Sphingosinicella sp. BN140058: one gene and its partner. The protein of the gene in region 1 binds, or shares a complex with, the protein of each later gene. Links are inferred from orthologs where the notes say so. Each region holds a gene or a part of one and is shown on either strand. Other genes may lie near its edges.

The links. Proteins that work in one complex are often made in the same cells at the same time.
Region 2: the proteins of groL (region 1) and metK are in contact, whole or in part, in a cryo-EM structure (PDB 8P4O), measured with the Escherichia coli proteins. The link is inferred for Sphingosinicella sp. BN140058 from one-to-one orthologs.

What each region holds. Positions count from the first base shown.
Region 1 is NZ_CP035501.1:3,327,098-3,333,066, reverse strand. Bases 1,238-4,173 are described here. They hold groL (chaperonin GroEL), read left to right. Parts: upstream 1,238-1,850; coding sequence 1,851-3,497; downstream 3,498-4,173. Other genes in these bases: ETR14_RS14915 (hypothetical protein), read right to left, coding at 4,114-4,173; ETR14_RS28400 (hypothetical protein), read right to left, coding at 3,692-3,997; groES (co-chaperone GroES), read left to right, coding at 1,515-1,802. Outside these bases: signal peptide peptidase SppA, read right to left, coding at 1-1,224; more of ETR14_RS14915, read right to left, coding at 4,174-4,392; ETR14_RS14910 (metalloregulator ArsR/SmtB family transcription factor), read left to right, coding at 4,696-5,652; metF (methylenetetrahydrofolate reductase), read left to right, coding at 5,649-5,969.
Region 2 is NZ_CP035501.1:2,198,650-2,203,038, reverse strand. What follows is about bases 1-2,873. They hold metK (methionine adenosyltransferase), read right to left. Parts: upstream 2,104-2,873; coding sequence 898-2,103; downstream 1-897. Other genes in these bases: lnt (apolipoprotein N-acyltransferase), read right to left, coding at 2,184-2,873; trmB (tRNA (guanosine(46)-N7)-methyltransferase TrmB), read right to left, coding at 168-848. In the rest of the region: more of lnt, read right to left, coding at 2,874-3,749; ETR14_RS09895 (VOC family protein), read left to right, coding at 3,851-4,270; ETR14_RS09890 (UDP-glucuronic acid decarboxylase family protein), read right to left, coding at 4,323-4,389. UniProt on the Escherichia coli protein: Catalyzes the formation of S-adenosylmethionine (AdoMet) from methionine and ATP.

The sequences.
Region 1 (5,969 bases):
TTCGGCGTAGATCTTGTCGCCGGCCATCGACACCCAGTAACCGCCCGAGGCGGCCAGGCTGCCCATCGACACCACCACCGGCAGCCCCTTCGCCTTGGCCGCAAGCAGCGCTTGGCGAATGCGCTCGGACGCCAAGGCCGAGCCGCCCGGCGAATCGACCCTGAGCACGATCGCCTTCAGGTCGCGGTCGCGCATGCCGCGCTCCAGCGCCCTGACGATCGTCTCGGCGCCCGCAGTGCCGGCATTGGCCTCGCCGTCGACGATGTTGCCCGCGACGGTGACGATGCCGATCTCACCGGCCTCCTCCGTGGCCGGATAGGTCGACGCCCACTTGTCGAACGCGATCCTGCGGAAGCTCCCCGGGACGTCGGCATGAAGCGCGCCCGTGATCTTGGCGATGCGCGCCCCGAAGGCCTGGCGGTCGCCGATCTGATCGACCAGCCCCGCGGCAAGCGCCGCCTTGGCCATGTCGCCGCCCGCCGCCTGGATTCGGCCCGGGGCATCGGCAGCATAGGCCGCGATCTGGGCTTTCGGCCGCGCCTGCCGGACCGATTGCTGCCAGCTTTCCCACATTGCGCCGTAAAGCGCCTGGGCATTCTCCCGCGCTTCCGGCGACATGTCGCTGCGGGTGAACGGCTCGACCGCCGACTTGTAGGTGCCGACCCGGTAGACGTTGGCGGTGATACCGAGCCGGTCCATCAGCCCCTTGAAATAGAGATTGTTGCCGCCAGGCCCGGCGACCAGCACCCCGCCCATCGGATTGAGCCAGATTTCGCTGGCGTGGGACGCGAGAAGGTAGGAATCGTCATCATAGGCGGTGGCGTAGGCGAGCACCGGCTTGCCGGCCTTCTTGACCGCATCGAGCGCTTCCGCCGCCTGGACGAGCGTGGCCTGTCCGCCGCCCGAGAAGATGTCGAGATCCAGCACCACGGCCTGCACGCGGTCGTCGCCCGCCGCCTTGCGCAGCCCGTGGACGATGTCGCGGAGCCGGTATTCGCGGCCGCCCGCACTCCCGCTCAGCACTTCGCTCGCGCTTGCCTGTGCCGGCTGCTCGACGATCGGGCCCGACAGGTCCAGCACCAGCGCGCCCTTGTCGCCGCTGCCGACCGCAGGCCGCGACGTCATCGCCGCATAGAGAAATCCGAAGAAGAGGAGCATGAACAGGAGCACCAGCCCGTCCTTGATCCCGACGAGCAGTCTCCAAACCTTGCCGACGAATCGCATTGTCGCATTCCCGTAACAGCTTCGGCCTAGCGCAGGGTTGGGCCGTGGATCCGGACCGGACCCTTTGGACGAGGGCTAATCCACCGCCGCGGCCCTGTAAATGGATGCGGCCGGTCGGGTCGAAACGGATGAATTTTCCTGTCGCCGGGCGCTTGACCGCAGATGAACAGCAACTACATCGGCAGCGCTGGCACTCACTGGGGGTGAGTGCTAACAAGGTTGAACCCAGCGACTGCCGCACCTCGCCAAAAGGGGGGAGAGCAGCCGCATTACTAGAAGAGGTGACGTGCATGACTTTTCGTCCGCTCCATGATCGGGTGCTCGTGCGCCGCGTCGAGGCCGAAGAGAAGACGGCCGGTGGCATCATCATCCCCGACACCGCCAAGGAAAAGCCGCAGGAAGGCGAAGTGATCTCGGTCGGCTCCGGCACCAAGGCCGAAGACGGCTCGGTGACCCCGCTCGACGTCAAGGCCGGCGACCGCATCCTGTTCGGCAAGTGGTCGGGCACCGAGGTCCGCCTCAACGGCGAAGACCTGCTGATCATGAAGGAATCCGACATCCTCGGAATCGTCGGCTGACTCATCGCACATCCATCCACGTTGAATTGAACTAAGAGGAAAGAAGACATGGCAGCGAAAGACGTACGCTTTTCGCGTGACGCCCGTGAGCGGATCCTCCGCGGCGTCGACATTCTCGCCGATGCGGTGAAGGTCACCCTCGGCCCCAAGGGCCGCAACGTCGTCATCGACAAGAGCTTCGGCGCGCCGCGCATCACCAAGGACGGCGTCACCGTCGCCAAGGAGATCGAGCTCAAGGACAAGTTCGAGAACATGGGCGCGCAGATGCTGCGCGAAGTGGCCTCGAAGACCAACGATCTCGCCGGTGACGGCACCACCACCGCCACCGTCCTCGCCCAGGCGATCGTCCGCGAAGGCATGAAGTCGGTCGCGGCCGGCATGAACCCGATGGACCTGAAGCGCGGCATCGACGTCGCCGTTTCGAAGGTCGTCGAGGACCTCAAGGCCCGTTCCAAGCCGGTCGCCGGCTCGAATGAGATCGCCCAGGTCGGCATCATCTCGGCCAATGGCGACACCGTCGTCGGCGAGAAGATCGCCGAAGCGATGGAGCGCGTCGGCAAGGAAGGCGTGATCACCGTCGAGGAAGCCAAGGGCCTCGAGTTCGAGCTCGACGTCGTCGAAGGCATGCAGTTCGACCGCGGCTACTTGAGCCCCTACTTCATCACCAACCCGGAAAAGATGCAGGTCGAACTCAACGACCCGTACATCCTGATCCACGAGAAGAAGCTCTCCAACCTCCAGGCGATGCTACCGATCCTCGAGGCGGTCGTGCAGTCGGGCCGTCCGCTGCTGATCATCGCCGAGGACATCGAGGGCGAAGCGCTCGCCACCCTCGTCGTCAACAAGCTGCGCGGCGGCCTCAAGGTCGCGGCCGTCAAGGCTCCGGGCTTCGGCGATCGCCGCAAGGCGATGCTCGAGGACATCGCGATCCTGACCAACGGCGAGATGATCAGCGAAGATCTCGGCATCAAGCTCGAGACCGTGTCGCTGAACATGCTCGGCCAGGCCAAGCGCGTCACCATCGACAAGGACAACACCACCATCGTCGACGGTGCCGGTGCGCGTGACCGCATCGAGGGCCGCGTCACCGCGATCCGCCAGCAGATCGAGAACACCACCAGCGATTACGACCGTGAGAAGCTCCAGGAGCGTCTCGCCAAGCTCGCCGGCGGCGTCGCCGTGATCAAGGTCGGCGGTTCGTCCGAGGTCGAGGTCAAGGAGCGCAAGGACCGCGTCGACGACGCGCTGCACGCGACCCGCGCAGCTGTCGAAGAGGGCATCGTCCCCGGCGGCGGTACCGCTCTGCTCTACGCCACCAAGGCGCTCGAAGGCCTCAAGGGTGCCAACGAGGACCAGACCCGCGGCATCGACATCGTCCGCAAGGCGATCATTGCGCCGGTTCGTCAGATTGCCGAGAATGCCGGCAATGACGGCGCCGTGGTTTCGGGCAAGCTGCTCGACGGCAACGACGAGACGCTCGGCTTCAACGCCCAGACCGAGACCTACGAGAACCTCGTCCAGGCCGGCGTGATCGACCCGACCAAGGTCGTCCGCACCGCGCTGCAGGACGCCGCATCGGTCGCCGGTCTGCTCATCACCACCGAGGCCGCGGTCTCCGAGCTTCCGGAAGACAAGCCGGCTGCCGGCGGCGGCATGCCGGGCGGCATGGGCGGCATGGGCGGCATGGACTTCTAAGGCGTAAGGCGGCCTTCGGCAGCGGCGCTCGTCGCTGCCGAAGGATTCGCCTTAGCCCGGCCGGCGCGTCCGCCGCGGAGCTGCGGATCGCGTTCGACGTCCAAGGCGGGCTTGCCCGCCTTCTGCCGAGGCCCAAAAGAAAAGGGGTCGGAGGATCTCTCCTCCGGCCCCTTTTTCTGTGCCTTCGATCCGCCTTACTGCGCGTTGGTCGCCGTCGCTGCAGCCGCATCGTTTGCGGTGCCGGCATCGTTCCCAGCGGCATCGTTCCCGGCCGCGCCCTCGGCCACCGCGACGTCACCCGCCTCGGGTGTCGGCGCATCGCCGTTGCCGAGCTCCGGATTTTCCACGGTCAGGCTGTCCGGCGACGTATCGAGCATGTTCGCCGCCTCGTCGAGCTGGGCATTCTCCTCGGCGGTGGGGCCGGTGCTTTCCTTGTCTCCGCATCCGGCCAGGAGGGCGAGTGCGGCGGCCGTCAGGCCGGTGGCGATGATCGAGCGCATGAATGATCACTCCGAAGATGGCATGTCGGCCGCTGTCTGCCGCATTGCCGGGCAAATAAAAAGGGCCGCGCACCCGGTGGTGCGCGACCCTTTTCGTCGCATAAGTTCGCGAGAACTTAGTGCGCGGCGTTCGAGGTCGCGTTGGCGACCGCGTCCGACGCGTTCTCGACGGAGTTGCCGGCAGCTTCGAGGCTGTTGCTGGCATTGTCGAGAGCGTTGTTGGTCGCGTCGACCGCGCTCGCGTCGTTCGCCGAGGCGTTGACGTCGCTGACGGCTTCGGTCTCGGTGACGTTGAGATCGGTTGCGGTGTTGTTGCCGGCATCGTTGCTGGTGTTGTTGCACGCAGACACGCCGAGGGCTGCGACGGCAGCCAGGGTCAGACCAATCTTCTTCATGAAAACTTCCCTCCGTTTGGAGCAACTGATGATCCGCTGGGCGAGGTGCCGTGGCGTAGCCCATCGGCTCTCCAGCGCTGCATGCTGTACAAAAGGCGCAGCAGTATGTCTACCTATTCGGTAAGCAATTGCGGTAAAGCGTTTTTTCCGGTCATTCTTCCGTCACAATCCGACGTTGGACGCTCTTATCAGCGCCTTGAACGGCTTTCGGGCGCGCAAATCCCTCGTGCGAACGGAACCAAAGGGCGTGAAAGGCGTGTCGTCACTTGACCCGCATATAAAGATATCTTTATATCCTTATCTATGGCCGATGTGACTGACCTCTTTCGCTCCCTTGCCGATCCGACGCGGCTGCGGATTCTCGCGCTGCTGCGGGCGATGGAGCTGTCGGTCGGCGAATTGGCGCAAGTGCTCGGGCAAAGCCAGCCCCGCGTCTCGCGCCACGTCAAGATCCTGATCGATGCCGGCCTTGCCGAGCGGCGCAAGGAAGGCAGCTGGGTCTTCCTCAGCCTCGGCGATGGCGCGCGGGTCGATCCGCTGTTCGCAATGCTCGATCGCTGGGCCGAGATCGACGGCGAGGATCCATGGATGCTTGCCGATGCCGCGCGCCTTGCCGCGGTTCGCGCCGATCGTGCGGCCGCCGCCGAGCGCTATTTCGCCCAGCACGCCAATCACTGGGACGAGATCCGATCGCTCCACATCGCCGAGAGCGAGGTCGAAGCGGCGATCGGGCGCGCGCTCGCGGACCGGCCGGTCGGACGCCTCGTCGATGTCGGCACCGGCACCGGCCGGATGATCTCCTTGTTCGGGCGCGAGGCGCAGCATGCCTTGGGCGTCGATCGCTCGCCCGAGATGCTGCGTCTTGCGCGGGTCAAGCTTGCCGAGGCCGGCCTCACCGCCGCCGAACTGCGCCAGGGCGACATGTACGCCCTCCCGCTTCCCGCGGGCAGCGCCGACACCGTAATCCTCCACCAGGTGCTGCACTTCGCCCAGCAGCCCGCGGCGGCGGTCGCCGAGGCGGCCCGTCTGCTCGCGCCCGGGGGGCGATTGCTCGTAGTCGATTTCGCCGCGCACGAGCGCGAGGAACTGAGGATCCGCGACGCCCATGCCCGGCTCGGCTTCGCCGACGACGCCGTAATCAAATATATCGAGAGCGCGGGCCTGGAAGCCTGCGTGATCGAGCATCTCGAAGGCGGTGAGCTCACCGTCACCATCTGGGCCGGAGAGCGGCCCGAAGCTAAATTGAAGGTCGTCGCATGAGCACGCTCGCGCCTGGCATCGCCAGTTGGCGGAAACCCCTGTTCGAAGATGTCGCCGGCGACATCGACGTGTCGTTCGAATTCTTCCCGCCCAAGACCGAGAAGATGGAGCAGACGCTCTGGGAGTCGGTGAAGACATTGGAGCCGCTGGCCCCCCGATTCGTCTCGGTTACCTACGGCGCCGGCGGCTCGACCCGCGAGCGGACCCACAATACGGTGGCGCGGATCGCCAGGGAAACGACGCTCGCCGCCGCCGCGCATCTCACTTGCGTCGAAGCCAGCCGGGAGGAGATCGACGAGGTCGCCCGCGCCTATTGG
Region 2 (4,389 bases), 1.1 Mb from region 1 along the record:
GCGATGGAACGGCCACCGCTTCCCCCGTCACACGGCTCGACCGGATAGGGCGCACAACCGCCTTACGCGAACAGTGCAGTCCGGCTGGAGCGCGCAGAGTTGCGGCTCAATGCTATCTTCAACAGATCACCGCGAAGATCGTCATCGACGATTCCCCGCCTGGGCTCTCAGACCCGGCGGTAGCGGAAATACCAGACTTCGTGGCCTTTGCGCCGCGCCTTGGCCTCATACCGGGTCTCCGGCCAGCCGCCGGGCCGGGTGAGGAAATCCCTGGCGCTTTCGGCCAGCCACTGAAAGTCGCGGCGCTGGTTCATCACCATCATCGACCAGCGGCAATAGGTCGGATCATCGGTGCCGAGGCGGAACTCGCCGCCCGGCTTCAGCTTGGCGGCGACCAGGTCGAGCGGGCCGTGGTTGAGCATCCGCCGCTTGGCATGGCGCGCCTTGGGCCAGGGATCGGGATGGAGCAGGTAGACGAAGCTCAGCGCGCCGTCAGGCAGGCGCTCGAGCACCTCCAGGGCATCGCCCATGTGCAGCCGCACATTGGTCAGATGCTTGTCGCGGATGTGGGTCAGCGCGCCGACGACCCCGTTGAGGAACGGCTCGGCGCCGATGAAGGCATGGTCGGGGAGGAGGTCGGCGCGGTAGGCGAGATGCTCGCCCGAGCCGAAGCCGATTTCGAAATGGAGCGGCCGGTCGCTGCCGAACAGACTGGCGGAGTCGAGCGGCCCGTCTTCGGGCACGCTGATCGCGGGCAGCAACTCCTCGAGCAAGGCGGCTTGGCCCTGACGAAGCTTGTGGCCGGAGCGGCGCCCGTAGAGGCGGCGGATGGTGGCGGGATCGTTCACGCGCCGCCCATAACAAGCCCCTCCCCCCGAGGGGAGGGGCTAGATTGGATCAGAGGGCTGCCTTCAGCCTGTCAGCGAGGTCGGTCTTCTCCCAGGGGAAGAAGTCGCCCTCGGGCTTGCGACCGAAATGCCCATAGGCGGCGGTGCGGGCGTAAATCGGCTTGTTGAGGCCGAGATGGGTGCGGATGCCGCGCGGGGTGAGGCCGCCGAGCTCCGAGATGCTCATGATCGCCTTTTCGATCTCGGCATCGCCGACCGTGCCGGTGCCATGCGTGTCGACGTAGAGCGACAGCGGCTCGGACACGCCGATCGCATAAGCGAGCTGGATCGTGCAGCGGCGGGCGAGGCCGGCCGCGACGATGTTCTTGGCGAGATAGCGTGAGATGTAGGCGGCCGAGCGATCGACCTTGGTCGGGTCCTTGCCGGAAAAAGCGCCGCCGCCATGCGGCGCCGCGCCGCCATAGGTGTCGACGATGATCTTGCGGCCGGTGAGGCCGGCATCGCCGTCGGGACCGCCGATCTCGAAGCTGCCGGTCGGATTGATGTGGTAGACGGTCTCGTCCGAAAGCAGCGCCGCGGGAAGGATCTCGGCGACGACCTTCTTCACATAGGCCTTGAGCTCGGCCTCGTTCTCGCCCTGGTCGTAGCCCTTGCCGTGCTGGGTCGAGACGACGATCGCGGTCGCGGCGACCGGCTCGCCATTCTCGAAGCGCAGGGTGACCTGGCTCTTGGCGTCGGGCTCCAGGAACGGCGCCGCGCCGGAGTGACGGTCGGCGGCCATGCGCTCGAGGATCTTGTGGCTGTAATAGAGCGTCGCCGGCATCAGGTCCGGAGTCTCGTCGCAGGCGAAGCCGAACATGATGCCCTGGTCGCCGGCACCCTCGTCCTTGTTGCCGCTGGCGTCGACGCCCTGCGCGATGTGCGCGGACTGGCCGTGGAGATTGTTGTGGAAGGTGAACTTCTCCCAGTGGAAGCCGTCCTGCTCGTAGCCGATCCGCTTCACTGTCTCGCGCACCGTGCGCTCGATCTCGTCCTGGGCGCCGTCGACCCAGGCGTCATTCTCGTAGACGCCCTTGCAGCGGATCTCGCCGGCGAGGACGACAAGCTGGGTGGTGGTCAGCGTCTCGCAGGCGATGCGCGCTTCGGGATCCTTCGACAGGAAGAGATCGACGATCGCGTCCGAAATCTGGTCGGCGACCTTGTCCGGATGGCCTTCGGACACCGACTCGGACGTGAAGAGATAGTTGCTGCGCATGGGAGAGAACCGGCCTTCCTCGTGAGAGCTTTGCTGGATGGAATTGCGGATATAAAGATATCCTTATATGCGGCCGCTCCCTAGCGCGTCTCCGCCCGCTTCGCAATGGTCCGCGCTCGCCGCGAAAGCAGCAGGCCAAGCGCCGCCAGCAGCAGCGCGAAGGCGAGCGGCAGGACGTTGCCGAGCCGCGCGAACGGAGTCGGCGGCTTGGGCAGCGGCAGACGGGAATCGATCACCCCGCGCTCGCGCCAGGGCAGGCTGGCGAGCAGCCGCCCTTCGGCATCGATCACCGCGCTGATCCCGGTCGGGGTCGAGCGCAGGATCGGAAGTCCTTCCTCCAGCGCGCGCAGCCGTGCCTGGGCGAGATGCTGGGGCGGGCCCCAGGCGCCGAACCAGGCATCGTTTGACGGGTTGAACAGGAAGGCGGGACGATTCGCCCGATCGACAACTTCGCCCGAGAAGATGATCTCGTAGCAGAGCTGAAAGCCCGCCTTGCCGATCAGCGGCAGATCGAGCGTGCGGGGGCCCGGCCCCGGATCGAAATCGACGTCGCCGGGCGCGAGACGCGACAGGCCTATCGCGGACAGGATCGGACGCATCGGCAGATATTCGCCATAAGGGACGAGATGCGCCTTGTCGTAGCGGGCGAGAATGCGGCCGCCCGCGCCGATCGCGAACACGCTGTTGGTGGCGCTGGTCAGCTCTTCGCCGGTCGCCGAGCGCCAGGTAATGCCGCCGGTCAGCAGCAAATCGCCGGGTCGCAGCAGCGCGCCGACCTCGCGCCGCAGCAAGGCCGTTTCCCGCTGCAGGGGCAGATAGGCGAGTTCGTTCTCGAGCGGCCGGGTGATCGCGGCCTCGGGCCAGAGCAGCAGCCGCGGCTCGGCCGGCGAGGCCGCCGACATCTGCTCGAGGCGCGCCATATTCTGGTCCTCGAACCCTTCCTCCCATTTGTCCTGCTGGCCGATATTGGGCTGGACGATGCGCAGCGCGACGCGGGCCGCGCCCTCGGGCGGCCGGCTGGCGAGGGCGGCAAGGCCCGACGCGACGGCGACCGCGCCGACCAGCCCGGCCGCCGGCCGCCATTCCCGTCGCCAGAGGATCAGCAGGGCGCCGGCAAGCAGGGCGGCGAAGCCCGACAGGCCGTAGGTGCCGATCCATTGCGCGGTCCATGACGCCGGCGTCGGCAGCAGGGCGACTCCGAGCGGGTTCCAGGCGAAGCCGGTGAACAGGGTCGCGCGCAGCCATTCGGTCACGATCCAGGCCGCGGCGAAGATCAGCACCAGGCGCAGGGTGCTGCGCCCGGCCGGCTGGTCCGGGCGCGCCGCGCCCCAGCGCCAGGCGAGTCCGGTCGCCATCGCCGGATAGACTGCGAGGTACAGCGACAGCAGAACCACTGCGACCCAGCCGAGCCACGCCGGCATTGCCGCCTGATAGGTGAAGGCGGTGGCAATCCAGTTCAGGCCAAGGGTGAAATGGCCGACCCCGAACCACCAGCCGCGCGTCAGCGCGCTGCGCATCCGCGGCGCGTCGGCGACCAGCCAGAGCAGCAGGGCAAAAGCAGCAAGCGTCAGCGGCCAAGCCCCCAGCGGCGCGAAGCCGCAGGCGCCGACGATCCCGGCAACGAGGGCGACCAAATTCTTCTTCATGCGGAAGCAGCGAGGAAAATCATGCTCTCTCCATGCCGAAGTCGGCGGGCGGAGAAAAGCCGAGCCTTGGTCGGCGACGCCACCCGGGGTAAAGAACCGGCATGGCGCTTCCCCCATTCCATCTCGCCTTTCCCGTCCACGATCTCGACGCAGCGCGCGCTTTCTACGGCGGCCTGCTCGGCTGTCCGGAGGGACGAAGCGCCGCGGAATGGATCGACTTCGATTTCTACGGCCATCAGATCGTCGCTCATCTGTCGCCCGACGCAGCGCCTCGCCCCCACCACAATCCGGTCGACGGCCATGACGTGCCGGTGCCGCATTTCGGCGCGGTGCTCGACATGGCGGCGTGGCGGAATCTGGCGGATCGGCTGCAAGCAGCCGGCGTCGATTTCGTCATCCCGCCCACCATCCGCTTCCAGGGCGCGCCCGGCGAGCAGGCGACGATGTTCTTCCTCGATCCGTCCGGCAACGCGATCGAGATCAAGGCGATGGCCGATCCGGACAATCTGTTCGCCAAATGAAAAGCCCCTCCGCACGGGGAGGGGCTCGTCGACAGGATGAAGGAGTCCGGCCCTATTCGGCGGCGACCCCGACGAACAGGTCGTTGGTGGCGTGGCGCTCGGCCGATCGGGTCGCTTTC